DNA from 2 places in the Alcanivorax xiamenensis genome. Region 2 is predicted to be linked to the other one. Evidence: predicted binding sites of a transcription regulator. Region 2 holds the regulator's gene; the other holds the start of a gene.
The links. Region 2 encodes LexA, which represses DNA repair genes until DNA is damaged. Its sites were predicted from a motif close to TACTGTNTANNTANACAGTA; they were not measured.
Positions count from the first base shown of each region.

Region 1 (14,670 bases), on a different contig from region 2:
AGGTACTTTCAAAGCGCTGCCGGAGCGTATTGACCTCCCCGCGGAGATCAATGAAAACCTGATCGTCGAGCTGTACTCCAAGTAAGGACTGCCTGAGGGATCTCTATGACCGCCGTGAACGAATTTCTCACGCCCCGCTCGATCGCGGTCAACGCGATCAGCGAGACCCACGCAAAGGTTGTGCTTGAGCCGCTGGAGCGGGGTTTTGGGCATACGCTGGGCACGGCGCTGCGCCGCATCCTGTTGTCCAGCATGCCGGGATGCGCCATCACTGAAGTGGAGATCGATGGCGTACAGCACGAGTACTCCACCATTGACGGCATTCAGGAAGATGTAATCAACATCCTGCTGAACCTCAAGGGTGTGGCTCTGAAGATGGATGACCGGGAAGAAGTGGTCCTGGAACTGGTCAAAAAAGGCCCGGGTGATGTGACCGCCGATGATATCCAGCGCGACCACAGCGTGGAGGTCATCAATCCGGAGCATCTGATCTGCACCATCACCGGTGACACCGAACTGCGTGTCCGTATGAAGGTGGAGAAAGGTCGGGGCTATGTGCCCGCGGACAGCCGTCGCAGCGATGACGACGAAACCCGTGGCATTGGCCGTCTGCAACTGGATGCCAGCTTCAGCCCCGTGCGCCGTGTCGCCTACGTGGTGGAAGCGGCCCGGGTGGAGCAACGGACCGACCTGGACAAGCTGGTTATCGATCTGGAAACCAACGGGACCATTGATCCCGAGGAAGCTATCCGGCGCGCGGCCACCATTCTGCAACAGCAGATCGCGGTGTTCGTCGACCTGGAGCAGGACTCCAAGCCCGAGCCAAAACAGGAGCGGGAGGAAGTCGACCCCATCCTGCTGCGTCCGGTGGATGACCTGGAATTGACGGTACGTTCCGCCAACTGTCTGAAAGCCGAGAACATTTACTATATCGGCGATCTGGTACAGCGCACCGAGGTGGAGCTGCTGAAAACGCCGAACCTCGGCAAGAAGTCGCTCACCGAGATCAAGGATGTGCTGGCTTCCAAAGGGTTGGCGCTGGGCATGCGTCTGGAGAACTGGCCACCGGTCAGCCTCCGTGATGATGACCGACTGAACACCAAATTGCGCTAATTGAGTTGTCGTGGACGCTGTGAAGCGCCCTTGAAGATAGGAATAGAACCATGCGTCATCGCAAGAGCGGCAGAAAACTGAATCGGAACAGCTCACATCGTCAGGCCATGTTCCGTAACATGGCGGTGTCGCTGTTGGAACACGAAGCGATCAAGACCACCTTGCCGAAGGCAAAGGAGCTGCGTCGTGTTGCCGAGCCCCTGATCACTCTGGCCAAGGAAGATTCCGTGGCCAACCGTCGCCTGGCATTCAGCCGGACCCGGTCCAAGGAAGTGGTAGGCAAGCTGTTCAACGAACTCGGCCCGCGCTATAAAGCGCGTCCGGGTGGCTATGTGCGGATCCTTAAAATGGGCTTCCGTGCTGGCGACAATGCCCCGATGGCCTATGTGGAACTGGTGGATCGTCCCGAGCCGGGTGAAGCCGCCGACGCTGAATAAACGCGTAGCCTTCCGCATGTCTGGTCCCGAAATAGGTTGACACCTATTTCGTCTCGGAACGCCCGATGCACCGCATCGGGCGTTTTGTATTTCAGGGCCAGATGAGGCCGTTCCTGGTTATAGATTTCCACCGACTCATCGACCCTTGTCCTGGCCTGCTCCAGGCTCCCTGGCCGCACTAGCAGGAACTCCGTCCTCAGGATGCCGTTCACCCGCTCCGCCAGCGCGTTCTGATAGCAGTCGTAGCCATCGGTCATCGAACATTGAATGCCGTGCCGACGGTGCAATTCCTGGTAACTGTCGCAGCAGTATTGGATACCCCGGTCGCAGTGGTGGATCAACGGCAGGCGCCCCGACCGGTCGCGCAGGGCCTTGCGCAACGCCTGCTCCACATCCTCGCTGCGTAAGCTCTCATGCACATGATGGCCCACGATCTTGCGGGAGTAGGCATCGGTCACCAGACTTACGTGGCTCATGCCCGAGCGGGTCGGCAGAAAGGTGATATCCGCCACCCAGACTTGGTTAGGCCGGCAGGCTACCACTTGCTCGGAGCCCGGCTTGAGCAGATTCGGGTGACGCCGGAAGCGGTGATGACTGTGCGTGGTCTTATGGTAGGCCCGGCGGCGAGGCACCAACAGGCGCTGGGCCCGCGGTACCTGGAGCAGCTGATCCCGGCCCAGATGAAGGGTGTGATCCGGTTGTCCATGGAGAAGATGTTGGAAGCTTGCGAGCGCCGATCCGGGGCTGGCGACGACGGATGGTCCGGACAAAGTTCACCACCCGCTGTTCCCGATCCTCCCTGGCTTGCTGTGCTCGCTCCGCCTGATACCAGGCTTGGCGGCTGATGCCCAGGAGATGACAGGCCCTGCTGACGGCTAATCCGGCAACGCGTCTCTGCGTGAGGACTTGCCGGGCCGCTTTTTTACCGTCACCCCGTAGTCCTTCTCCATGACATCGACAACGGCTTCGAAGAACTCGGCCTTCTGTTCGGCCAACCGCAGCTTCTCTTCAAGCTCCTTGATTCGCTGTTCGGGGGTAGGTGGGGACTTCGGCACGGTAGGGCTCCGGCTCGCACGGTGGGGGGCAGGACGCCAGTCCTGGTCGCCATATCGACGTAATCACTTTAGTACCGTCGAGCGGCCCTGAATACCGTGGCGGGCCTGGGCCTGCTTATAGGTCAGCTCACCGCGCTCCACCTCGTCCACCACCGCCTGTTTAAAGGCCAGGGTGTAATCCCGCTGCGTGCGCTTAACCCTTTGATTCATCACGTTCTCCCAAAGTCAGGGCCGGAACGTGTCAACTCTATTCAGGGCGGGTCAGCATCAACAAAAAAGCCGGGATATGCCCGGCTTTTTTGTGTCTTGTCTTTCTGGCGGGCTCTCCCCTCAGGCCCTCAGCGGCGGCGTCAAAGCTCGTCCCCTGTTCTTTTTCCGTCGTGGGCGGCTGCTTCTTTCAAGATTGTTTGTGATCGTCCTCTTCCTGGTCTGGAAAGGCATCCGCCTGTTCCAGCCAATCCGGGCCCAGTTGCGCCTGGACATATTCCCGAATGAATTGCCGTACTTTCTGTGAGGGCGTGACGTCCTCACGGGCGCAGAGCTGCTCGAATGCGCGCTTTTTGCGAGGATCAATAAGAAGGGTGAGGCGGGCAGTGCGTTTTTCCATGTTAATTTGATTAACATTGAGTGAATGTTGAATAGGAATATAATACTCATCTGATTTCTCTTCAATGGGATTTGGCCTTTATGTCACACCGTCGCTATCTGTTCTCGTTGAAAATAGGTTATGCGCTGCGGGAGTGCGTGGCGGAAGGCTATGGCGCGGGTGAGCTGAGAAAGGACCTGGTCGCCGGGCTCACGGTTGGTGTCATCGCCATTCCCTTGTCCATGGCGCTGGCCATTGCCAGCGGGGTGCCTCCCCAGCATGGGCTGTACACCGCCATTATCGCCGGCTTTCTGATTGCCTTGACCGGGGGCTCGCGCTTCAGTGTCTCGGGGCCGACCGCCGCTTTTGTGGTGATTCTCTACCCGGTGGCGCAGAGTCACGGTTTGCCCGGATTGCTGATGGCGTCGGTACTGGCGGGTGTCATGCTGATCCTGATGGCGGTGTGCCGCCTCGGAAGGCTGATCGAGTACATCCCGCAGGCGGTGACACTGGGCTTCACCGCGGGCATCGCGGTGGTGATCGCGACCCTGCAGCTCAGCGATTTTCTGGGCCTTCACACTGGTCCGGCGCCGGAAGGCTACCTGCAGAAATGGTCAGTGCTGATTCAGTACTTGCCCGGCCTGCATGGCCCCAGTCTGTTAGTGGCGGTGATAACGCTGGCCACGCTGATTCTCTGGCCGCGACTGAAGACACCGCTACCGGCCCATTTGCCGGCGGTACTGATCGGATCGCTGCTGGCGTGGTGCCTCAACCGTTATCAACTGCCGGTGGAGACCCTGGGCTCCCGTTTCAGCTTTCTGTTGCCGGACGGCTCCCTGGGGCACGGGATCCCATCGGTACTGCCGGCCGTCGACTGGCCCTGGAATCATGGTGCGGGGGGCGGTAACAGCCACTTCTGGTCCTGGGCGTCCTGGCGGGAATTGGTGCCCGCGGCTTTCGCTATTGCCATGCTCGGTGCCATTGAGTCGTTGCTGTGCGCGGTGGTCCTGGACGGTATGTCAGGTAAGCGCCACAGTGCCAATAGCGAGCTGTTGGGGCAGGGTATCGGTAATCTGGTGGCCCCGTTTTTTGGCGGTATCACCGCCACCGCGGCGATTGCCCGATCCGCCGCCAATTTCAAGGCCGGTGCCAGATCGCCTGTGGCATCCATGATTCACGCCGCCGTGGTGCTGCTGGGTATGGTGGTGTTGGGGCCTTTGCTGGCCTATCTGCCAATGCCGGCGATGGCGGCATTGCTGATGATGGTGGCTTGGAATATGAGCGAGGCGCATAAAGCAATGCGCTTGCTCCGTCGTGCTCCTCTGGGTGAGGTGTTGGTCTTTCTGAGCTGTTTTTCCCTTACCGTGTTTCTGGATATGGTGGTGGCTATCACCGTGGGGGTACTGCTGGCCGCCTTGTTGTTCATGCGTGAAATCGCCGCCATGACGCGGATTTCCGACATCACCAACTCGCCCCGGCTGCGGGACTATCAGATCCCGGAACAGTGGGGCGTGCTCAAGATCGTGGGTCCGTTGTTCTTTGCCGCCGCCGACCGTGTCTTCGCGGAGGCCGACGGCCTGGCCGCCGGCCGCTCTGGTGTGGTGTTGTATATGGATGGCGTGTCTGTCCTCGATGGTGGGGGTGTGTCCGCTCTGCAGGGTTTTGTCGATCGCTGTGCCGCCAGTGGTTGCCAGGTGATGGTAGCGGATCTGGGTTTCCAGCCTCTCAAGACCCTGGCCCGTGCCGGTATGGAGCCGCTGCCGGGGAAATTGAGATTCTCTCCGAGTCTCGATGAAGCCCTGAAGTCGCTGGCTTGAGGTGTGGCGGTGCTCCCCGACTTTACGCAATTTTGCGTTTCCCCCTCTTGTGTTCCCTGATTGTGGAGAGCATCACTAGTCAGACTCAGGTTCCCATGTCTGAAACCGCGGGGAGGTATCATGAGCGACAAACAACCGTTTCTGACCGATATCAAAACGCTGCGAGAGCGAGCTCGTAAACACATCGAACAAGGGGCGGTGACCGAAGGCTACAACGCGGATCGCGCCCAGGTGGTCGAGCTGTTGAATGCGGCCCTGGCCACGGAAATCGTGTGCACGCTGCGTTATAAACGGCACTACTATATGGCGGATGGGCTCAACGCCAGTATCGCCGCCGAGGAGTTCCTCGAACACGCCCAGCAGGAACAACAGCACGCGGACTGGCTGGCCGAACGCATCGTGCAATTGGGAGGGGCACCGAATTTTTCCCCTGAAGGTCTGCAAAGTCGATCCCATGCGGAATACGTGGAAGGCGAGACTCTCAGGGATATGGTGCGCGAGGATCTGGTCGCTGAGCGGATTGCTATCGACAGCTATCGTGAGATCGCGGCCTATCTGGGCGAGAAGGACCCCACCACCCGTCGTATCATGGAGGAAATCCTGGCCCAGGAGGAAGAACACGCCGATGATATGGCGGCGATCCTGGAGGCGCTTTGATTTTCCCTTTCACGGAGCGCTGGCCGGAGAGCCGGCGCCGCTTACGCCGACGTCGCAATGGAGATATCTATGACCGAGCCCCGTGTCGTGAAACAACCTGGCCGTATTATCGCCGGCATTCAGATACGCACCAGTAATGAGTTGGAAATGCGCTCGGATGACGCCCGCATTCCCCGCCTCTGGCAAAGCTTTGAAAGCGAAAAACTGAATGAGGTGATCCCGGATAAGGCGGCGGGGTCCCCGGTGTATGGTGTTTACACCGAGTACAGTAACGGCATGGACGGCGAGTACAGCGTGCTGGCCGGGGTCGAAGTCACCGATGAGGCCAAGGTGCCGGACGACTACCTCACGGCGGTGCTCAATGCGGGCGACTATCTGGCTTTTGAAGCGCAGGGGCCGCTGGACAGGATCGTTCCGGAAACCTGGGCGCGGGTATGGGCTTATTTCGAGTCGGCGCAGGCGCCGCAGAGGGCGTTTGATACGGACTATGAGGTCTACGAGAGTACCGACAAGGTCACCCTGTACGTCGGCATCCGCTAAGCGTTCTCGGGGCGGGGACCGGGCTCCGGGCCCGGCCTCGGCCCCTGAGGCGCTGCTTACAGGCCCATGCAGTTGGCGTAGAAAGTAGTGGTAGCGGGCCAATCGGAGAAGACCGCGGTCACCCCTACGTCTCGGGCCAGCACGTCCAGCAGTGTCAGTGTGTCGCCGTCATTGTCGATGGCCTCATTGACGCTCTGATAATACCAGCCGCCTCCCGAGGCCAGTGGACCGGAACGCTCCAGTGACCAGGCAATCAGTTGCAACCCGGCGGCTTTGGCCGCTCGGGCATATTCGCTGGGAACGATCTGGTTATTGGCATCGGTGGTGACCAGCATCCACAGCGGCGGCGCCAGATAATTCACGCCTTGACCGGCCAGGGTGGCCATGTCCGGTTCCCAAGTGCCGGGGTTTTGCGGGTCCAGTCCGCTGCCGTCACGATCGTCCAGGTAAACCGCCTGGCGGCCATAGGCCGGCTCGGCGCTGATCCAGTAAAGCACGTCATCCAGATTGAACGATTGGGGCAACACCTGACGGGGTGAGACGCCGGCTTCCTTGTACTCGTTGATCAATTGCTGGGCGTACCGTTCCTGGGTGTAGTCCCCGTCGTACGGCATGGGAACACTGGGTTCCTTGAGCTCGGGAGTCATTTTCACGCCCAGTTCCTGGAACAGCGCGATGCTCTCCTTGTGGCTCATCAAAGTGCCGTTCTGACTGTAGAGATCGGTGCGCCAGTCCGGTGTGGACGCCATGTATTCCTCCACGGTGCGGGCATCGGGATTGCCGGCGTCCATCTTGCCTTCAAGGCTTTTGAATTCTTCCAGGGTCAGATCACTGGTGCAGCAGCTCACATTGCTGAAGTCGTATTCACCATTGCCCAACGGCACGGGCGGGCTGCTGCATTTGCCGGCCAGATCGGTGGCCAGGATGTTGGTGGTGGTGTGCAGATCGCACTGGGAATGGCGGCAAACCAGTTCCTTGTCCCGGGTGAAGGCGACATCGCATTCCAGAATACCGGCACCCATGCGAGCGGCGGCCCGGTAGGATTCCTCGGTATGTTCGGGGAACTGTAGCGGGGCACCCCGGTGGCCGATGGACCAGTCCGTGCTCCGTTGCGGGCGTTTCCGCTCGGCACAGGACTGCAGGCGCCGCTTCAACGGGCCGGGATCCATGTCGTCCACCAGATAGTAGGGGCGTGGCCCCAGTTCCACCGTGCCGGCGATATGGACAGGGCGGTGGCGGTCGGGGCCGTGATCGGCACCGTGGCCATAACCGTTACCTTTGCCGTTGTTGGCGCAGGCAGCGGTGGCCAGACCGAGCAGGGACAGGGCAAGCATGGAACGAGTCACGGTCGAACGCATGGCGGGAGCTCCCTTCTTGAGTTATTGGCGGACTTCCCAACCTAGGAATGTTCTATGACGATCCGGTTAGCGTCGTGCCTCCGCTCGAGCCGGATGTCTGAAGTGTGCGTTGTGTCACGATCTCCCAGGAGGCAGGGTGCCTTTCGCGGAAGGATGTTCCGTTACGGTGCGCGTTTGGCATGGATGCTGCTTCTTTATTCAGGAAAGAAAAAAGTTCATCGCAGTTTAGAGGGCCACGGTGCTTTAATCATGGGCGCGGGTCTGTAACGGAAGGGGCTACGAAGCCGCTGTGGGAAGCGGCCTTGGCCGCGAATGCCCTGGGTCGTTGGCGATTCGCTTGCAAGCAAGCTTCCCACAGCGGCTTCGTAGCATGATCTGAATGGATGTCTTCGAGGTAACCGAGCAATACGGGTCTCCTTTCCTCTCCTGGAAAGGTTTGTCGTTGTTGGCGTCCGCAACGCGGCGGTTCACTCGAATCGGGGCTGCACGGAGCCCGGCTGGAGCGAGACTTCCCGCTAAACCGCGATGAGCCAGAAAAAAGGGGGGGAGGCATGAGCACGGGATTGAGCGATCACTGGTTGATGCACCGGCAGGTGGTCAGTCTGGTAAATCAATGCCGGCGCCGGATTCGCGAGGAATTCGCGGTAGCGCTGCGATTGTCTGATGCTGACCTGCGCCAACAGCTCAGACACTATGCCCGGGTTAGCCAGGACACGCGGATCCGTGCGTTGCTGAGCGAAATCGATAGCCTGGCGCCGGAGCTTCCGGCTGAGCCCGAGGCGCCTCGTCAGATGTACCGTGGGCAGGCGGTTCGTTCAGAGGAGAAACCTTCCCAGGCCAGAACGCCCAAGCCGGTGAAGAAAAGCAAACGAATGTACCGCGGGCGCCCAGTGGAGGATTAGGGGAAGGGCTTCCTTTCAATCCGGGGTTTTGCCTTTCTGGAGGGGAGCGTCACCGGTCAGGGCGTTCCAGGACACGCTGTGAATACGTCCCTGTAAGCTCGTGTTTGGCCATCCCTGGCCAAACACGGTCCTGGAACGTCCTGACCGGCGACACTCCGCGAGTTCTGAAGTGCCCAACTTCGAATCAAGGTTGGGTGGAAAGAACACAGAACCCTTCGGTTGGCTGTGACCGAGGGTCTTGCGTGTATCCCGGGTGTCCATGACTGTGTGAGGCAGGACGCCGAACGCAAGCCTACAGGGATGTATTCACGGCGGGTCATGGGCACCCGGGATACACGCAAGACCCGCCTGCGAAGCACCAAGGCTTCCCATCACAAAGAGTCGATTTCCCGCCAATCCGCGATGAACTTTATTTTTTTCCCAGTAGAGGTTTCAGAAAGCGCCCGGTGTGGCTGGCTTTGACCTTGACCACCTGTTCCGGCGTGCCCTCGGCGATGATCTCGCCGCCGCCGTCACCGCCCTCCGGGCCAAGATCAACGATCCAGTCGGCGGTCTTGATCACGTCCAGGTTGTGCTCGATCACGACGATACTGTTGCCGTGGTCGCGCAGCCGGTTGAGGACGTCCAGCAACAACTGAATATCCTGGAAGTGCAGCCCGGTGGTGGGCTCGTCGAGAATGTAGAGCGTGTTGCCAGTATCGCGACGGGACAGTTCCCGCGCCAGCTTTACCCGTTGCGCTTCACCGCCGGACAGTGTGGTGGCGGCCTGGCCCAGTTTGATGTAACTCAGACCCACGTCCAGCAGGGTCTGCAGACGCCGTTGCAAAGCCGGCACCGCGTCGAAAAACTCGCGACCCTCTTCCACGGTCATTTCCAGCACTTCGTAGATATTCTTGCCCTTGTAGGTGATTTCCAGGGTTTCCCGATTGTAGCGTTTGCCTTCGCACACCTCGCAGGGAACATAAATGTCTGGCAGAAAGTGCATTTCCACCTTGATCACGCCATCGCCCTGGCAGGCCTCGCAGCGGCCGCCCTTGACGTTGAAGCTGAAACGGCCGGGCTTGTAGCCGCGGGAGCGGGCTTCCTGGGTACCGGCGAACAGCTCCCGCACCGGTGTGAAAATACCGGTGTAAGTGGCCGGGTTGGAACGCGGGGTGCGGCCGATCGGGCTCTGATCGATATCCACCACTTTGTCGAAGTGATCGAGCCCCTTGATCTCCCGATACGGCGCCGCGCGCAGAGTGGTGGCTTTGTTCAGGCGGGTGGCGGCCACCGGGTACAGGGTGTGGTTGATCAGCGTGGACTTGCCGGAACCCGAGACGCCGGTAATGCAGGTGAACAGGCCCACCGGCAGTTTGAGATGGGCGTCTTTGAGGTTATTGCCGCTGGCGCCGGTGAGTTCCAGCCAGCGGTCGTTGGCGGCGACCCGTTTTTTCGGAACGGCGATGGCGCGCCGGCCGGACAAATAGTCACCGGTCAGGGACCGGGGGTTGCCGGCCACGTCTTCCGGTTTGCCCTGGGCCACCACTTGTCCACCATGCACGCCAGCGCCGGGGCCGATATCGATGACATGGTCCGCCATACGGATGGCGTCCTCATCGTGCTCCACTACCAGTACGGTATTGCCGAGATCACGCAGCCGGGTCAGGGTGCTGAGCAGGCGCTCATTGTCGCGCTGATGCAGGCCAATGGAGGGCTCGTCGAGCACGTACATTACCCCCACCAGGCCAGCGCCGATCTGGCTGGCCAGGCGGATACGCTGGGCCTCACCGCCGGACAGGGTCTCCGCGCTGCGCTCCAGAGTCAGATAGTCCAGGCCGACATTGACCAGGAACTGCAGACGGTCACGGATTTCCTTGAGAATCTTCTCGGCGATCTCGCCCCGGCTGCCGGCCAGTTTCAGTTGATCGAAATAGTCGAATGCCTTGCCCACCGCCATGCGCACCACCTGGGGCAGTGTGGTTTCGTCGATGAACACATGCCGGGCGGCTTCCCGAAGCCGGGAGCCGTGACAGCTCGGGCAGGTGGAGGTCGACAGGTAGGTGGCCAGATCCTCGCGTACCGCGTCCGACTCGGTTTCCCGATAGCGGCGCTCCATGTTGGGGATGATGCCCTCGAACGGATGGTTGCGGCTGATGATGTCTCCACGGTCGTTGAGATAGCGGAATTCCACGTTTTCCTTGCCGGTACCGTAGAGGATCTTCTTGCGGACGGTTTTACTCAGTTTTTTGAACGGCACATCCATATCAAAGCCGATGCTGTCAGCCAGAGAGGTGAGCATCTGGAAATAGTAGACGTTGCGGCGGTCCCAGCCGCGAATCGCGCCCTCGGCCAGGGACAGTTCATCGCTGGTGATGACCTTGTCCTCGTCGAAGAACTGTTTGACACCCAGACCGTCGCAGCTCGGGCAGGCACCGGCCGGGTTGTTGAATGAAAACAAGCGGGGTTCCAGTTCTGGAATGGAGTAGCCACAGTGGGGGCAGGCGAATTTGGCGGAGAAAGTCGTCTCTTCGCCCTTGCCGTCCATGGGGGCGATTACGGCGATGTCATCCGCCAGGTGCAGGGCGGTCTCGAACGATTCCGCCAGACGATTCTGCAGATCCGGACGCACCTTGAAACGATCCACCACCACTTCGACGGTGTGCTTCTTGTTCTTGTCCAGGGGCGGGGTGTCGTCCATGTCGTGGATACGGCCGTTGACCCGGACCCGCACGAAACCCTGGGCACGAAGTTCGTCGAACAGATGCAGATGCTCGCCTTTTTTTTCCCGAACCACTGGCGCCAACAGCATCAGCCGGGCCCCATCCTCCATGGCCAGTACCTGATCCACCATCTGGCTGATGGTCTGGGCCGTCAGTGGCGTGTCGTGCTCGGGACAGCGGGGTTCGCCTACCCGGGCGAACAGCAGCCGAAGATAGTCGTAGATCTCGGTAATGGTGCCCACGGTGGAGCGTGGGTTGTGGCTGGTGGACTTCTGTTCGATGGAAATCGCCGGGCTCAGCCCCTCGATATGGTCGACATCGGGCTTTTCCATCATCGACAGGAACTGCCGGGCGTAGGTGGACAGCGACTCCACGTAGCGGCGTTGCCCTTCGGCGTAGAGCGTGTCGAACGCCAGCGACGATTTGCCGGAACCGGACAGGCCGGTGATCACCACCAACTTGTCCCGTGGAATGTCCAGGTCCACGTTTTTCAGGTTATGGGTACGGGCACCGCGCACCAGAATGGTATCCATGGGTACTGCCACCTACTGTCAAAATGAACAGTGGAGTATAGGGGAAATGATGTGAAGGAGAAAAGAAATGAACGGTCGGGCGGCGGCGGGACTGGAAGGGCCGACACGCGATGCGTGTCGGCCGGGGGGAATCACAGGTTTTCCTGGGCCCAGTTCACCGCCTGCAGGCGATTGGAAGCGTTGATCTTCTTGAAGATGTTGTAGATATGGGTCTTGATGGTATGGGGGCTGAGGTTCAGGGCGCTGGCAATCTCGGAGTTCTTGGCGCCGGTGGCCATGACTTTGAGTACTTCCACTTCGCGGTCGGTCAGATTCACTTCGCTGCGTGAGAAGGTCTTGTTGAACGCGCGGCTTTTCACCAGATATTGCTGCAGCACTTTGCGCGGGAACCACAGCTCGCCTTCGAAAATTGCCTTGATACCCTTGGTCAGCAGGCCCTGGGGGCAGTCGTGCAGGAAGCCGCCATTGACCATCGGCAGGCCGGCCAGACGCGACAGGGAGGCGTCGTCGTCCACGTTGAAGACGCCGGTGAGCACGTCGCAATCCAGGCGCTGGTCCACGGCCAGGAGATGATTGATGACATCGTTGACGTCCACCGAATGGTAATCCACCAGGAACAGGTTCTGCTCCGCTCCGGCCAGATCGTCTTCGGCTACCATGTCAACCGTTTTCACGGCGGTGGCGGGAATGGACTCCTTAGCGAGAAACTCGGTAAGCAGGGCGTTTTGCAGGTGCTGGTTACCAACCACGTACACCTTCTGAGCAGGGATTTTGTCCATGGAGTCTTCCGTGATGCGCTGAGGCTATCGGAGTGGCTACGAAAAATACCGTATTGTGCAAAAATCTATCACCCCTGGCGGGGCGGTTCAATTTGCTATTGCCTTAACTGACAAGGTTTTACAGGTTCGGGCTTGATTCGGATCGGTATCCGGTCGTTTTGTTCCCGCCCGGTGCCGGGGGAATCTGGTACACTTGCCGCCCCTAACCAGTCGCACCAGTTGTCAATCACCATGACGGATCAGCCCACCGCCGCGCTACGGCGCACGGAAATCAGTGCCAGCGGTTCCCTGGCCGCGATCTTTGCCCTGCGTATGTTCGGGCTGTTCATGATTCTACCGGTGTTCGCCGTGTTCGGTGGGCAGCTTGAGGGCGCCACCCCGCTGCTGATCGGTACCGCCATTGGCGCCTACGGTTTGATGCAGGCGTGTCTGCAGATCCCGTTTGGTATGCTCTCCGACCGCTTCGGGCGCCGTCCGATGCTACTGATCGGTCTGGCCCTGTTCATGGCCGGTGGCGTGGTGGCGGCGCTGAGTGACACCATCCACGGCGTTATCCTGGGGCGTGCCCTGCAAGGGGCCGGTGCCATCGCCAGCGTCATCATGGCGCTGATCGGCGATGTGGTGAGCGAGCGCAACCGTACCAAGGCAATGGCCCTGATCGGAATGTCGGTGGGCGGTTCCTTCATTCTGGCACTGATTCTGGGGCCACTGCTGGCTCACTGGCTGGGACTGAGCGGCCTGTTCTGGTTGACCGTGGCCCTCGGGGCGGTGGCGTTGCTGGTGGCGCTGCGGGTGCCGGCGCCAAAGGTGATGCAGGATGAGGCGCTGCCGCCGTCGCAGCGGTTCCGGCAGGTGCTTGGCAGCCCTGATCTGCGCCGCCTGGATCTGGGTATCCTGGTGCTGCATCTGACCATGACCGCGTCCTTCGTGGTGCTGCCCAAATTATTGCAATCCCGGCTCGGATTGAGCCTGGAGCAGCATAGTCTGCTGTATCTGGTGGTTCTGGTGGCGGGTTTCCTGGCCATGATCCCGCTGATCATCGCCGCGGAGCGCCATGGCGCGGTACCGATCAAAAGAGCGGCGGTGGCTTTGCTGATCGTCGCCGAGGTGTTGCTGGCGGTGGCCGGCGAGACCTTGTGGCACTTTGTGCTGGCCTTGTTTGTCTATTTCATGGCCTTCAATCTGCTGGAAGCCCTGTTGCCCTCCATGGTTGGCCGAGCCGCGCCAGCCGGTACCCGTGGCACCGCCATGGGCGTGTACTCCACCAGCCAGTTCCTGGGCGTCTTCATCGGCGGGCAACTGGGCGGTGCCCTGTTTCAGTGGGTGGGCGCCGAGGCGGTTTTCTATGGGTGCGCCGCCATGGCGCTGTTCTGGTTATGGCGTCTGGCCGGCATGAAGGAACTGCCAAAGCTCGATAACCGGGTCATTCAACTGAACCCCGCCGACGACCCGCGCCATACGGTGGAGCGGCTGCGTGCCGTGCCCGGTGTGCTGGAGGCGGTGGTGGTCACCGAGAAGCATCTGGCCCTGCTGAAGGTGGATAATCAGCTGCTTGACGAGCACGCGCTCCAGGCCCTCGCCGCCGAAGGGCAAAACTGACAGAATACCCGTTTATCCAGTTACGCCGCCGCAGGGCGGCCAGTCGAATTTGAGGGAGTGAAAGGCCATGGCGAGAGGGGTGAACAAAGTGATATTGATCGGCAACCTGGGTGCCGATCCGGAAACCCGCTTCATGCCCAGTGGCGGGGCGGTGACCAATGTCCGCCTGGCCACCTCGGAAACCTGGAAGGACCGGCAGACCGGTCAGATGCAGGAGCGTACTGAATGGCACCGGGTGGTGTTCTTCAACAAGCTTGGCGAGATCGCCGGTGAATACTTGAAGAAAGGCAGCAAGGTTTACATTGAAGGCTCGATCCGTACCCGTAAATGGCAGGGGCAGGACGGCCAGGACCGCTACACCACCGAGATTGTCGCCAACGAAATGCAAATGCTGGATGGCCGTGGCGAAGGCGGTGGCGGCTTCGGTGGCGGCGACCGCCAGGGCGGTGGCGCGCCCCGCCAGCAGCAAGGCGGCTACGATCAAGGCGGCAATGACTACAACCAGGGCGGCGGCCAGAGCGGTGGTGGTCAAAGTGGCGGTTTCGGTGGCCCGGCCGACGATTTCGACGACGATATCCCGTTCTGACTGCCC
Region 1 covers NZ_AQPF01000036.1:11,868-26,537, reverse strand. Annotated here, with positions in the region: gene rpsD (30S ribosomal protein S4) at 1-85, shown strand, start outside; gene A6D6_RS16615 (DNA-directed RNA polymerase subunit alpha) at 106-1,113, shown strand; gene rplQ (50S ribosomal protein L17) at 1,164-1,550, shown strand; partial or broken gene A6D6_RS16605 (IS3 family transposase) at 1,607-2,815, opposite strand; gene A6D6_RS16600 (ribbon-helix-helix protein) at 3,003-3,212, opposite strand; gene dauA (C4-dicarboxylic acid transporter DauA) at 3,293-5,008, shown strand; gene A6D6_RS16590 (ferritin-like domain-containing protein) at 5,129-5,665, shown strand; gene A6D6_RS16585 (GyrI-like domain-containing protein) at 5,735-6,205, shown strand; gene A6D6_RS16580 (glycerophosphodiester phosphodiesterase family protein) at 6,262-7,563, opposite strand; gene A6D6_RS16575 (hypothetical protein) at 8,115-8,465, shown strand; gene uvrA (excinuclease ABC subunit UvrA) at 8,875-11,700, opposite strand; gene A6D6_RS16565 (LuxR C-terminal-related transcriptional regulator) at 11,832-12,479, opposite strand; gene A6D6_RS16560 (MFS transporter) at 12,711-14,078, shown strand; gene ssb (single-stranded DNA-binding protein) at 14,146-14,664, shown strand.
Region 1: a site for LexA is predicted at 11,714-11,733, ahead of uvrA (excinuclease ABC subunit UvrA). Genes of this name have one in related genera too.

Region 2 (14,670 bases):
TCGCTTGCAAGCAAGCTTCCCACAATGGCTTTAGCAGCTAAGGGCTAAGGGCTAAGGGCTAAGGGCTAAGGGCTAAGGGCTAAGGGCTAAGGGCTAAGGGCTAAGGGCTAAGGGCTAAGGGCTAAGGGCTAAGGGTGTGCCGGCGTAGTGTGTGTCAGCGCGGCCGGCCAGTCCCGTTGCAAAAACGCCAGGGTGTTGGCCAGGGTTTGCTGGGCCAGAGCCTGCGTTGTTTCCCCCCGCAGGGTCGCCACCCGTGCGCCGATCCAGGGGAGCAGGCAGGGCTCATTGCGGCGTTTTTTCGCCGGCGGTTCCGGCAAGTCCCGGGGCAGCAGGTAAGGCGCGTCGGTTTCCAGCAGCAACCGGTTACCGGGAATGTGCGGCACCAGTTCGGCCAGCTCCCGTCCGCGCCGTTCGTCGCAGACCCAGCCGGTGATGCCGATGAAGCAGTCCAGGTCCAGATAGTCGAATAGCGGGCGGCGTTGGTCGGTAAAGCAGTGCACCACCACGGCGGGCAAACGGTCCCGCCAGGCCTTCAGTATTGGCAGGAAGCGGTCATGGGCATCCCTTTGGTGCAGAAAGACCGGCTTGCCATGGTCCACCGCCAGCGCCAGCTGTGCCTCGAAGGCGTTCTCCTGATCCGGGCGTGGGGAGAAATCCCGATTAAAGTCCAGGCCCATCTCGCCGGCCGCGGCCACCGCCGGTTGCTCCAGCAGTTCCCGTAATTCCGACAGGACGTCGTCGTTACAGAAGCGGGCACTGTGTGGGTGCAGGCCGGCGGTACAGAACAGGCCCTGGTTCGGGTAGCGTTGACACAACGCCACTGCTTGCCGGGATTCCTCGACGTTGGTGCCGGTCAACAACAGACGGGTTACCCCGGCCTCGCGGGCCCGTTGTAACACCGCTTCACGGTCTTCGGCGAATTGACGGTCGGTCAGGTTGACACCGATATCGGCCCATTGGCACTCATCGGCTGGACATTCGCTGGACGGAAACGTATTGGATCCCGGCATACTCATCCGGCGCCTTGGCCCTGAACCGGCGTCAGGCCGCCCAGCCGTTCTTCAAGCCGCTCACGCAGATCCTCCACCCGGCGCCGGTTGGCGCCGAAATCGTAGTATCCGACCCGGGACGCGGAGCGCACTTCAATACCGCCATTCTCGTGCACGTAAAAAGTGACGTCATCAACGAAGCGGAGGACGCGGCTGGTGAAACGGGCCTGCAAGCGGGCCGGTCCCACCTGCTCGAAGCTGACGCGGGGCAGGGTGGCCAGCACCTCGCTCAGTAATTTGAGACTGCCGGCGCGATCGGCGTAGCCTGGAAGAGGTTCCACCCGATGCCGTTCATCCGTGGCCAGGCTGGACACGCAATTGGGGGAGGACGGGCAGGGCGCTAACAAACGGGTGTCGTTCATGGCAAAGCTACTCAGCAATAACAAACCACAGACACAGAGAACACGGCGGACATGCCGTGAGAGAACCCGTGATGCGCCCCCGGCGCTTGGCATCCATTGGGATGCCCGACCCTCCCTGGCACGTCGACTGATGTCGCCGTTATCACTGTGCTTCTTAGGTCCTGACCGTCCGTTCATGAAGGTTCCGTCTCAGGCTACGTTCCATGGTGCCTCCATGGCCGCTACGGAAGGTCATGGCTTTTCATTCCCCGGCCATCAAGGTGGCGACAACAGGACCACGGGTGCCGCGGAGAAAACGCAAATGCGTGCGTAGTGTAACTGGTGGCCACGCATTTTGTCTCCCCGGGGGAAAACCGGGGCTTAATGCGCGTTCGGATCGCGGATCAGGCCGACAAACACCCCTTCGATGATCAGTTGATCCGCGGGCACCTGGATCGGCTCGTAGTCCTCATTGGCGGGCAGCAAGGTGGCGTCGGACTTGTTCAGCCGCAGGGTCTTCACCGTCACCTCCTCGCCAATGCGGGCCACCACGATTTCACCGGAACGGGCCGTTTCGCTCTTGCGCACGGCAATCAGATCGCCGTCGAAGATGCCGGCGTCGATCATGCTGTCGCCCTGCACCTGGAGCAGGTAGGTGGGCCGCTGGCGAAACAGTCCTCGCGGCACCGGTACCGTGCGCTGCACGTTTTCCACCGCTTCGATCGGGGTGCCGGCGGCCACCTTGCCCACCACCGGAAGCTCGTCCTCGTCACCGAGGGCGGACTCCAAAAGCTGAATGCCGCGGGAGCGGTCGCTGTGCAGGCGGATATAGCCCTTACGCTCCAGAGCCCGCAGGTGATCGGAGGCGGCGTTCTTGGACTGGAACCCCATTCGTTCGGCGATTTCCGCCCGGGTGGGGGCCATGCCGGTGTCCGCCTGGGAGTCACGGATGCAATCCAGTACCTGCTGCTGGCGGAGGGTCAGTTTGCTGCTCATGTCGGTCTCCTGTGGGTCGCCACGACGGGAATGGAGTACTGATAATACGAACAGTACAATATGTCCAGTATTTTTGTCATCCCCGATGTTGTTACAAAGCGCTCTCCACTCGCCTTGCATGGCCATCCAGGCTAGGCTATGCGCTCGGCGCTTCCCGGGGGGGAGGCGCCGTCGTGGTGTTGTATTCGCTGCCAATGCAGCTCCCACGGTGGCTTGTGGCACCTCTCCGTGGGAGGCTGGCTTGCCAGCGAATAATACAAACACCCGGACCTATCCCATTCGCTTGCAAGCAAGCTCCGACAGCGGCTTCGTAGTTTCCTTTGTGGGAGCTGCCTTGGCGGCGAATGGCGTGCGGACAAGCGGTTCCAAGACTGTGGGGCCGCCGTGGGTTGGGGGAGAAATGAATCAGGCCGAATGGCAACGTTCTCAGCAGGCGAGGGTGGCGTCGTTACTTTCCGGCGTGCCGTTTTTCAATGAAGTGTCCCGTGATGATGCCGATCAGCGTGCCTTGTTGCTGGCCGCTACCCGGATTCTGGAAGCCGCTCCGGGCGAGCTGGTGATCAAGGCCGGTGCCGAGGCCCGCGGGCTTTATTTTCTGCTGCGCGGCGAACTGTGGGTGCTTGGCGAAGGCTCACCGCCGCCGGTGGTCTACCGGGTGTCTCCGGGAGAAGTGTTCGGCGCGTTGTCGCTATTGCTGGAGACGCCGCGCAGCGCCTCCTTGAAGGTGGCGGAGGGGGATCAGGCGAAACCGGCGGTGCTGGCGCGTTTGTCCTTCGCTGATTTCGATGCGCCGAGCTTGGCCTTGTTCAGTCTTGCAACCCGCCTGGCGCTGTTTCACATGCTGGTGCATCAGATTCGCTGGGCGGTGGAGGTGCAGCGCCTGGCGGCGCCGGATGCGGAACTGGAAGCGGCTCTGCGCAAGATCCCGCTTTATCAGGGCGAGAAGGAAACCGTGCGGGAGCTGGCGGCGCTGCGTGAACAGGCGCGGGCGCTGGCGGCGCTGCTGTGCCGTTGGAATGACCACCCCCGCGCCGGCCCGGCGATGACATAGTGAAACCCCGGCCGGCCCGCTGGCCGGCCAGTCGCATGGCTCACGGACCGATCAGGCCGCGAACCGTCAGTCCGATTTCTTGTCCTTGCGCTGGACTTTCACCGCCAATACGTCGCAATGGGCGCCGGGCACCAGACCGCGGGCGGTGGAACCCAGCAACAGAGCCAGACCGCTGCGGGTATGACTGCCCACCACGATCAGATCCGCGCCCAGGGCATCGGCCTTGTCGACGATGGTCTTCTCGATGGAGCCGAGTTCCACATGGATGCGGTCCTCGCTGATCTGGTACTGGCGGGCGTATTCCAGGGCGGTTTCGCGTGCCTGTTTGACCAGGCCGCTTTGCAGGTCGGTGACGTCCATCGGCACGTCGGCGCCGTAGGCCAGTGCCAGCGGCTCGATCACATGGATCAGGTGCAACTCGCCGGAGGCGTTGCCCTCCAGTACCCCGGCGGCACGGCACAGGATGTCGGCGGACTCGTCACTGCAGTCGATGGCGACAAGAATTTTCTGATACGGAGCGGTCACGGCGATCTCCCTCGAACGCTTTTTATCGAGTATAGCCCGGTCCCGGGAAGCGGTCGATTGATGCGGGTCAAGGCCCGCTGAAAGGCCCCCAAAAGGGATTGTGGCCCCCCGAAGCTTGACCGGACGTTAGCGCCGCTGTCTAAATAGGCGCCCCTGAGGGCCCCCGAAACGGGGCCTGGACATCGTATCCGGCCTTTCCCGGCAAGGCGAAGGCCGGATCGACCGACTTCTCGGTAATTCAGTTGTGGGTGACGAACGTAATGGGTAAGTCCCTGGTAATTGTGGAGTCGCCGGCCAAGGCGAAGACCATCAACCGCTATTTGGGCGATGACTTCATCGTCAAGTCCAGCGTGGGCCACGTGCGCGATCTGCCGGTCAGCGGCGGCGGCAAGAAGTCCACGCCCCAGGAACGGGCCAAGGAGGCGGCCTATACCCGTTCGCTGCCGAAGGAAGAGCGCGAGGTTTATAAAAAGAAGAAAGCGCAGTCCCAATTGATCAACCGCATGGGCGTGGACCCGGACCATGGCTGGAAGGCGCACTACGAGATCCTGCCCGGCAAGGAAAAGGTCATCGATGAACTCAAGCGTCTGGCCGCCAAGGCCGAGCGCATCTATCTCGCCACTGACTTGGACCGCGAAGGGGAGGCCATTGCCTGGCACCTGCGGGAAGTGATCGGCGGTGACGATGACCGTTTCGACCGGGTGGTGTTCAACGAGATCACCAAGAAGGCGATCCAGGCCGCGTTCCAGGAACCGGGCAAGCTGGATATGAGCCGGGTGGAAGCCCAGCAGGCACGCCGTTTCCTCGATCGGGTGGTGGGGTTCATGATCTCACCGCTGTTGTGGGAAAAGATCGCCCGCGGCCTGTCCGCCGGCCGGGTGCAGTCGGTGGCGGTGGAGCTGGTGGTGGAGCGCGAGCGGGAAATCCGCGCCTTCACCCCGGAGGAGTTCTGGGAGCTGCACGCCGACACCCACGACAGCAAGCAGCAAGCGGACCAACTGCGTCTGCAGGTGGCCCGTTACCAGGGTGAAAACTTCCGGCCAAACAACGCAGAGGACGCCGAGCGCCACCGTGAGGCACTGCATCGCGCCGGCCAACTGACCATTTCCCAGCGCGAGGAGCGGCCGACCCGGTCGAAACCCTCGGCGCCGTTCATCACCTCCACGCTGCAGCAGGCGGCGAGTACCCGTCTGGGCTTCGGGGTAAAGAAAACCATGATGATGGCCCAGCGCCTCTACGAGGCCGGCCATATCACCTACATGCGTACCGATTCCACCAACCTGAGCGCGGACGCGGTGACGGCGTGCCGGGCCTGGATCGATGACAAGCTGGGCGAGAAATATCTGCCGGCGAAACCACTGTCCTATTCCAGCAAGGAAGGCGCCCAGGAGGCCCACGAAGCGATCCGGCCTTCCGATGTCAATCGCACCTCCGAGTCGCTCAAGGACATGGAGCGCGATGCCCAGCGCCTGTACGAATTGATCCGCCGCCAGTTCATCGCCTGCCAGATGCCGCCGGCGGAATACCTGAGTACCACGCTGACCGCCGAGGCGGACGGTTACGAGCTCAAGGCCAAGGGCCGCATCATGAAGTTCGACGGCTGGACCCGGATCCTGCCGCCGGCGGCGCGCAAGGGGCAGGAAGATACGGTGCTGCCGGATCTCAAGCAGGGTGACGTGCTGGTGATCGATCAGGTCGACGCCACCCAGCATTTCACCAAGCCGCCGGCCCGTTACACGGAAGCCAGTCTGGTCAAGGAATTGGAGAAGCGCGGTATCGGCCGGCCGTCCACCTACGCCTCGATCATTTCCACGATCCAGGATCGCGGTTATGTGCGGCAGGAAAGCCGCCGCTTTTACGCGGAGAAGATGGGCGATATCGTCACCGATCGCCTGGTGGAAAGCTTCCCCAATCTGATGGATTACAACTTCACCGCGCGGATGGAGGAAACCCTCGACGAGATCGCGGAGGGCAAACGCCACTGGCGTGATGTGCTCAACGATTTTTACCAGGATTTTCAGGCCAAACTGGAGGCCGCTCAGGGCGAGGGCAGTGGCAAGCAGGCCAAGGGCGGCATGCGTGCGAATCTGCCCACGGACACCGACATCGCCTGTCCCACCTGCGGCCGTCCGATGCAAATCCGTACCGGCTCCACCGGTGTCTTCCTGGGTTGCTCCGGTTATAGCCTGCCGCCCAAGGAACGCTGTACCGCCACGCTCAATCTGCTTCCCGGCGAGGAGGCGGTGCGGGCCGACGATGACGAGGCGGAAACCCAGGAGTTGCGCCGCAAGAAGCGTTGCCCCAAATGCGGTACGGCGATGGAATCCTTCCTCATCGACGAGAAACGCAAGTTGCACGTCTGTGGTAACAACCCGGATTGCGACGGCTACGTGGTGGAGCAGGGCGAGTTCCGCATCAAGGGCTACGATGGTCCGACCCTGGAGTGTGAAAAGTGCGGCAGCGAGATGCAGTTGCGCACCGGCCGGTTCGGCAAGTTCTTCAAGTGCACCAACGATGACTGCGGCAATACACGCAAGCTGCTGAAGAACGGTGAGCCGGCGCCGCCCCGTGCCGACCCGATCCCGATGCCGCATCTCAAGTGCGAAAAGGTGGACGATCATTACCTGCTGCGTGACGGTGCGTCCGGCCTGTTCCTGGCCGCCAGCAAGTTCCCCAAGAACCGGGAAACCCGGGCGCCGCTGGTGGAGGAGATCCAGTCCGTGGCGGAGCAACTGGATCCCAAACACCGTTATCTCGCGCAAGCCCCCGGCGAGGACTCCGAGGGGCGCAAGGCGGTACTGCGCTACAGCCGCAAGGCCAAGGAGCAGTACGTGATGACCGAGGAGGAGGGTAAGCCCACCGGCTGGTACGCCTTCTATCGGGACGGCAAGTGGGAAGTGGAAGAAAAGAAAGCCGCACCGAAGAAGAAAGCGGCGGCGAAGAAGAAAACCGCCACCAGGAAGAAGGCCTCCGCCCGCAGATCATGAAACAGCGCGGCCCTCTCCGCCAGCAAGCTGGCTTCCCACAGCGGCTTTGTCGTTCTCTTTGTGGGAAGCTGGCTTTAGCAGCGAATAGCCGGAGATAACCATGTCCCGAATGGTGCGGGAAAACGAAATCAGCGGTCTGCGTGAGCGGTTGTTTTTCGCCCGCGACCTGCTCAAGACACTACGGGCCGAGGCCGGCGATTCGGTGGGGCACCGCCTGGCGCTGCGTGGCGCGGTGGTGTTTCATCTTTATTCGGTGCTGGTGGGCATGGCGCGGCAGTCCGCCAAGTCCTACCAGGTGCCCGGTTACGATGACCTGATCAGCCTCGCTGTCCTGGAGCAGGCTTTCGCCAATACCGGTGTTCGCGCCCCGGAGATGCAATTGTTGACCCAGGCGCGGCGGGATCGCTCCGATCCGGTATGCTGGCTGGATCTGGAGCTGCGCGCCGCGGTGGGCGCCGCCGGTCTGGCGCGCCGGGCCACGCCTCCCGGTGAAACCAACGCCCTGGCTCTGCGCGCCGAGGATCCTTACGCGCCCCTGGCCGACGGTGACCTGGAGCGTCTGCAAAAGGCGGCCGACCGGGTAGAGGAACTGCTTGGCTTGTTCGGTACTTATATGGATGAATGGTAAGTATGGAGAATGGTAAGCGGGGAGCGACATGTTGTTACTGATCATCTTCGCCGCCATTGCTTTGGGGTTCTCGTTCCTCTGCTCGATTCTGGAAGCCGCTCTGCTGTCCATCACCCCCAGCTACATCGCCGGTCTCAAGGACGACAAACCCAAGTTGTTTGAACGTCTGCGGCACCTCAAGGATGACATCGACGACCCGCTGGCGGCCATTCTCACGCTCAATACCATCGCCCATACCGCCGGCGCCACCGGGGTCGGCGCCCAGGTGGCGGTGCTGTTCGGGGAAACCTGGCTGGGTGTGGCCTCGGCGGTCATGACGCTGGCCATCCTGATCGTCTCCGAGATTATTCCGAAGACCATTGGCGCCAAATTCTGGCGCGCCCTGGCGCCGCTGCTGCCGCCGGTGCTCAATGTCATGATCTGGGTACTCAAGCCGTTCGTGTGGTTATCGAAAATGATTACCCGGCGGATTGGCGACGGCGAGCCGGATACCGACATTCGGGCGGAGTTGAAGGCGATGGCGGCGATTGGCCACGAGCAGCAGGCGCTGGATGAGGGCGAGCGGCGGGTCATCGCCAATATTCTCAGCCTCCATGACATCAGGGTCGACAAGGTGATGACCCCTCGTACGGTGGTGGAATCGCTGCGCCCGGAGCAGACCGTGGCCGAAGTGCGCCACCACCTGGTGTCCACGCCTTTTTCCCGCTATCCGGTGCTGAACGACAAGGATGAAGCACTCGGCTATGTGCACAAAAGCGATCTGTTGGAAGTGGAAGATGAGCGTACCGTGGGCGAACTGGCCCGTGCCATGGCCTTGTTCCGCACCGACACAAACATCGAGACGGTGTTTGGTGAGATGCTGCGTGACCGGCAACACCTGGGCCTGGTCTACGATGACCTGGGGACCTGGGTGGGCCTGGTCACCATGGAAGACATCATTGAAACCATCCTCGGTCAGGAAATCATGGACGAAACCGATAATGTGGCCAATCTGCGCCACTATGCCCGCCAGCGCTGGAGCCGCAAACTCAAACGCAAGGGCGCCCCGGAATAACGGCCTCTGCTTGACGGTGATCGCCGCCAAACGTATGTTTCAAACGTTTGCTTTCAGCCCGGCAGGTCTCCATGTCTCAATCCGATACTGTGCGCCGCATCCTTGATACGGCGGAAGTGCTGTTCGCCCAGAAGGGGTTCGCGGAAACCAGCCTGCGCGCGATTACCGGCAAGGCCGGTGTTAATCTGGCCGCGGTGAACTACCATTTCGGCTCCAAGGAGGCGCTGATCCAGGCGGTGTTCGAGCGCTATCTGACGCCGTTCTGCCAGGCGTTGTCGGTGAAGTTGAAGGAACTGGAGCTGGACGACGGTCCGCTCAGTCTGGAGCGGCTGTTGACCGTGGCATCGCGGCTGGCGTTGGGCTCCGGTACCGAGGAGCCGCGACGCGCCATGATCTTCTTCCGCCTGGCCGGCCAGGCCTACAGCCAGCCGCAGGACCATCTGCGCGCCTATCTGCGCAAGCATTACGGCGATGTTTTCAACCAGTTCACCACCTTGCTGCGCCGCACCGCACCGGATGTGCCGCCGGTGGAGTTGTTCTGGCGCGTGCACTTCAGCCTCGGGGCGGTGATCTTCACGCTTTCCGGTATGGAATCCCTGCAGACCATCAGCAAGAAGGACTTCAACCGTTCGGTGTCCGCCAGCGATATCGCCCAGCATCTGCTGCCCTTCGTGGTGGGCGGGATAAAAGGCAACTGAAAAGACAGTTGATAGTTGACAGTGGATAGTTGACAGTCCAAAAAACAGGTGACCCTGAGCCGCTGTGGGAAGCTTGCTTGCAAGCGAATATTGCAAACGCTTGAGCGAACCCATTCGCTTGCAAGCAAGCTTCCCACAGCGGCTAAAGAACAGGTTGTTTGTGTTTCCGCCGTCAACTGTCCACCATCCACTGTCAACTTTCCCGCGTTGGTCCTATGCATATCATTATTTCCCTTGCCGATCAGACCCTGACCCTCGATGGCGCCGGCCAGCGTCGTTATCCGGTTTCCACCGCGGCGGTCGGTGCCGATGAGCGCAGCGGCAGTAACGGCACGCCCCGTGGGGAACATCTGGTGCGTGCCCGTATCGGCGAGGGGCTTCCCGTGGGCGCGGTGTTTCGCGGACGCCGCTTCAGCGGCGAGATCCTGACACCGGAACGGGCCGCGGCGGAACCGGAGCGGGACTGGGTGCTCAGTCGCATTCTCTGGCTCGGAGGGCTGGAACCGGGTAAAAACCAGGGCGGTGACGTGGATAGTTTCCGGCGCTTTATTTATATTCACGGCACGCCGGATCATGAGCCCATGGGGCAGCCCGCCTCCCACGGTTGTATCCGCATGCGTAACGCCGACGTCATCGATTTGTTCGACCGCGTGCCATTGGGGTGCGGGGTCTCCATCACCGAGTAATCACATGAATCAGGCCAATAACACCCAGCCTTTGCTGATGCTGGATCTGGAAGGCGTCGCGCTCACCAGTGAGGAGCGCGATTTACTCGTTCATCCCGCCGTCGGCGGGGTGATTTTGTTCAGCCGCAACTATCAGGGCCCGCTGCAGGTACGTGATCTGGTGGCGTCCATGCGGGCGCTGCGGCCGGAATTGCTGATCGCCGTGGACCAGGAAGGCGGGCGGGTGCAGCGCCTGCGTGAAGGGTTTACCCGGCTGCCGGCCATGGGCACGCTGGGACGGCGTTATCAGCAGGATCCCCGGGCTGGCCGCGAGGCCGCGGAGCTGCTCGGCGAACTGATGGCCGACGAAGTGCGCGCCGTGGACATCGACATCAGCTTCGCGCCGGTGCTGGATCTGGATCACGGTCGCAGCACGGTGATTGGAGATCGTAGCTTCAGCAATGACGTCGACGTGCTGATCACCCTGGCGGATGCCTTTCTGGACGGCATGCAGCGGGCCGGCATGAGCGCCACCGGTAAACATTTCCCCGGTCATGGCCATGTCCAGGCCGACTCCCATCTGGAATTGCCGGAGGACCCGCGCACGCTGTCTGAAATGGCCGCCGATCTGGCGCCGTTCCGGGCGCTGGCGCCGCGCCTGGACGGCATCATGCCTGCCCATGTGCGCTACCCGGCCATGGACGCCCAGCCCGCCGGTTTTTCCCGCTACTGGTTACAGAAAGTGCTGCGCGAGGAGCTGGGCTTCCGGGGCGTGATCTTTTCCGATGATCTGACCATGGCCGGCGCCGCCGCGGCCGGAGATTATACGCAGCGGGCGGGGGCGGCCCTGAACGCCGGCTGCGACATGGTGCTGGTATGCAACGATCGCGCCGGTGCCCTGGCGGTGCTGTCCTGGCTGGAGCAACAAGCATTGCCGAAAGGGGTGCCAGCCAGTGCTTTGCGGGCGCGCCCGCGCCGGCCGATGAGCCCGGCCCGCCGCCAACGGGCCTGTGATATCGCCGAACAATTGTCAGGAGAAAACGCATGAATTGGGAGGCCCTGCTGAACTGGAAACTGTTGCTCCAGTGGCCCGGCCCGGAAACGCAAACGATCATCTGGCTGACCCAGGTGTTCGTGGTGGTGTTTTGTACCGTATCGCTGAATTTCCTGATGATGCGGATATTGGACATCCTCACCGTGCTGGGGGAAAAGACCGCCAGCAAATGGGACGATGTGCTGATCGAGGCGCTGCGTCTGCCGTTGCGGCTGGTGACCTGGGTGATCGGGTTGTCGGTGGCGGCGGAGATGCTCTACGACGTCTCCGAAAGCGCCTTGTTCGAGCATGTGGGCATGGTCCGCCGGGTGGCGTTCATTGCCATCATCGCCATGTTTTTCAATCGCCTGATCACCGGCGTCGAGCATAATCTGACCGACCCCGGCCGGATGAAGAAACCGATGGATACCACCACCGCGGCGGCGGTGTCCAAGCTGTTGCGGGTGTCGGTGATCATTACCTCCTTGCTGATCATTCTGCAGGCGCTGGGCTACAGCGTATCCGGCGTGCTCGCCTTCGGTGGTATCGGGGGCATGGCGGTGGCGTTCGCCGCCAAGGATCTGCTCGCCAACTTCTTTGGCGGCATGATGATCTACATGGACAAGCCGTTCAAAGTGGGGGAGTGGGTGCGCTCGCCGGACCGGACCATCGAGGGGACAGTGGAGCATATTGGTTGGCGGCTGACCCGCATTCGCACTTTTGATCAACGTCCGCTGTACATTCCCAACTCGTTGTTCACCACCATCGTGCTGGAGAATCCGTCGCGCATGTTCAACCGGCGGATCAATGAAAAGATCGGTATCCGCTATAACGACTGGCGGAAGATGCCGGCGATCGTCGCCGACGTCCGGCAAATGCTGATCGATCACGATGACATTGAAACCGATGCCCGTACCCTGATCGTCAATTTCGATACCTACGGCGCCTCGCACATCGAGTTCTTCATCTACACCTTCACCAAGACCACCAACTGGGTGCGCTTCCACGGGATCAAGCAGGACGTGCTGATGAAGATCATGGAGATCGTCGAGCAGCATGGCGCCGAGTTCGCCTTCCCGACTCGCACTCTGCACATGGTCAGCGATGACGATCAGCAGGACAGCCCTCCGGCGCCGACCACCGAGGAGGCACGGCATGCCCATCGCGGATGAGGTAAAGCGGGAGTTGATGCAGGTGCGCCGTGATGCGCGCCAACTCCATTCCCAGGATCAGGTGGAAGCGGCCATTGGCAAACTGGCGATTCAGCTCACCGAGGACTACAGCGAGCGCTTCCCGCTGTTCGTCACCATCATGAACGGCGGCATGATCTTCGCCGGACATTTGCTCACGCGCCTGGATTTTCCGCTGGAAATGGACTATCTGCACGCTTCCCGCTATCTGGGTGACACCCGGGGCGGGGAGGTGGAGTGGATCGTCACTCCGGGTGCCAGCCTGTCCGGGCGAGACGTGATCATCCTCGACGATATTCTCGATGTCGGCTCCACCTTGTTGGCGATCGTCGATGCCTGCCACGCCCAGGGGGCCACCAGCGTGAAAACCTGCGTGCTGGTGGACAAGGTGCACGACCGCAAGGCGCGGCCGGGTCTGAAGGCTGATTACACCGCGCTGGAGGCCGAGGATTTTTACCTGTTCGGCATGGGCATGGACTACAAGGGCTATTGGCGCAACGCCCCCGGCATTTTCGCCGTGGAAGAATAAGGAAGCGAGATGCTGGCATTCATTGGCGGTACCGGTCTGACGCGCATGGACAACCTGCGCATTACCGGCAGCCAGACCCTGACCACCCGTTTCGGTGAGCCGTCGGCGCCGGTGGTGGAAGGACAACTCAACGGTCGCGAGGTGCTGTTCCTGGCCCGTCATGGCGATCCCCATGTGTTGCTGCCTCATCAGGTCAACTACCGGGCCAATATGGTGGCGCTGAAGGAAGCGGGCGCCAGCGCCATCGTCGCCGTCAACGCGGTGGGCGGGATCACCGACAAAGCGCCCACCGGCGCCCTGGTGCTGGCGGACCAGATCATCGACTACACCTACGGCCGTGACATGACGTTGTTCGACGATAAGGACGAGCCGCTGGTGCACGTGGATTTCAGTTGGCCGTTCGACGCCGCCTTGCGCGCCGCGCTCCAGGAGCGGCTGGCCGTCAGTGGCCTGGCCTGGACCGACGGTGGCTGTTACGGCGCCACTCAGGGGCCGCGACTGGAAACCGCCGCGGAGATTTTGCGCATGGAGCGTGACGGCTGCGACGTGGTCGGCATGACCGGCATGCCGGAAGCGGTTCTGGCCCGGGAACTGGACATCCCCTATGCGATGCTGTCCCTGGTGGTGAACCCTGGCGCTGGCAAATCCGACCGGGAGATCACCATGGCCGAGATCGAAGTGGTAATTCACGATGGCATGGCCGGAGTGTGCCGGGTACTGGCGGATCTGGCGGGGCACTGCTAAGGCACGGCCGCAGTCCCGTAGCGTTGTTCTTGGCGGCCACGACGTCCTTGTGGGAGATTCCTTGCAAGCGCAGGGGGGAACGCCGGAGGGGCAGTATTCGCCAGCAAGCTGGTCTCCCACGGCCTTTCCGCGTAGCCGCTGTGGGAAGCTTGCTTGCAAGTGAATGAGGTTTACTCAGGCGTTTGCAACATGAGTCCCGAACCTGCACTACTGAAACCAGAATAATTTCGAGGGACTGAAGTCGATCGGTGAACAGTATGCCGGCTGCCCGGGAGTTCATCACCGGCGTGAGGAAACGTTTCCGCAAAAAGGGGAGCATCATGCAAAGTTCTCTGTTTGCCGATGACAGTGCGATTCCTTCGGAAGTACGGGCGGCCACACCGGAAGCGTCGCTGATCCCGCTGGCGGCGGCTTTGCCGGAGACGCTCAGAATGGGTACCTCGTCCTGGCACTATCCGGGCTGGGCCGGGCTGGTTTGGGACAAACTCTACAGCGAAGAGCAGTTGTCCCGCCGGGGACTGAGCGCTTATGCCAGACATCCCCTGTTTCGTGCCGTTGGTCTGGATCGCGGCTTTTATCGGCCGTTGAGCGTGGAGCAATACGCCGATCACGCGGCGCGGGTCCCCGATGATTTTCGTTTCGTGGTCAAGGCGCCGAGCCGGGTCACCGATCCTCTGCTGCGAGGCAGCGGGGGCAAGGGAGAGAGGATCAACCCTGACTTTCTGGATGCGGCGGCCGCCCGGGCCGAGTTGGTCGAACCGGCCGGAGCCGGCCTGGGGCCGAAGCTGGGGGCGTTGGTGTTTCAGATCAGCCCGTTACCCTCCCACTGGCTCACTGAAATGGAACGGCTGACCGAAGGGCTGCATGCGCTGTTGCGAAGCACCATGGCGCTCAAGGCCCGTTACCCGGAGGCGGTGGTGGCGGTGGAGGTGCGCGACCGGCAATGGCTGACCCCGGCCTTCGTGGACGCCCTTAAGGATACCGGCGCCACCTACTGCCTCGGTCTCCATGGCAAGATGCCGCCGATTGCCGAGCAACTGCCAATTCTGCGCGCGCTCTGGCCCGGCCCACTGGTATGTCGCTGGAACCTCAATCTGAAGCACGGCGCTTACGGCTATGAAAGGGCACGGGACCAGTATTCGCCGTTCGACAAACTGGTGGATCCGGACCCGGAAACCCG
Region 2 covers NZ_AQPF01000017.1:50,976-65,645, forward strand. Annotated here, with positions in the region: gene A6D6_RS11920 (TatD family hydrolase) at 129-1,016, opposite strand; gene A6D6_RS11925 (DUF1499 domain-containing protein) at 1,013-1,411, opposite strand; gene lexA (transcriptional repressor LexA) at 1,772-2,386, opposite strand; gene A6D6_RS11935 (cyclic nucleotide-binding domain-containing protein) at 2,787-3,437, shown strand; gene A6D6_RS11940 (universal stress protein) at 3,504-3,962, opposite strand; gene topA (type I DNA topoisomerase) at 4,223-6,949, shown strand; gene A6D6_RS11950 (hypothetical protein) at 7,050-7,577, shown strand; gene A6D6_RS11955 (CNNM domain-containing protein) at 7,606-8,631, shown strand; gene A6D6_RS11960 (TetR/AcrR family transcriptional regulator) at 8,703-9,329, shown strand; gene A6D6_RS11965 (L,D-transpeptidase) at 9,545-10,015, shown strand; gene nagZ (beta-N-acetylhexosaminidase) at 10,020-11,042, shown strand; gene A6D6_RS11975 (mechanosensitive ion channel family protein) at 11,039-12,199, shown strand; gene A6D6_RS11980 (hypoxanthine-guanine phosphoribosyltransferase) at 12,183-12,746, shown strand; gene A6D6_RS11985 (S-methyl-5'-thioinosine phosphorylase) at 12,756-13,490, shown strand; gene A6D6_RS11990 (DUF72 domain-containing protein) at 13,811-14,670, shown strand, end outside.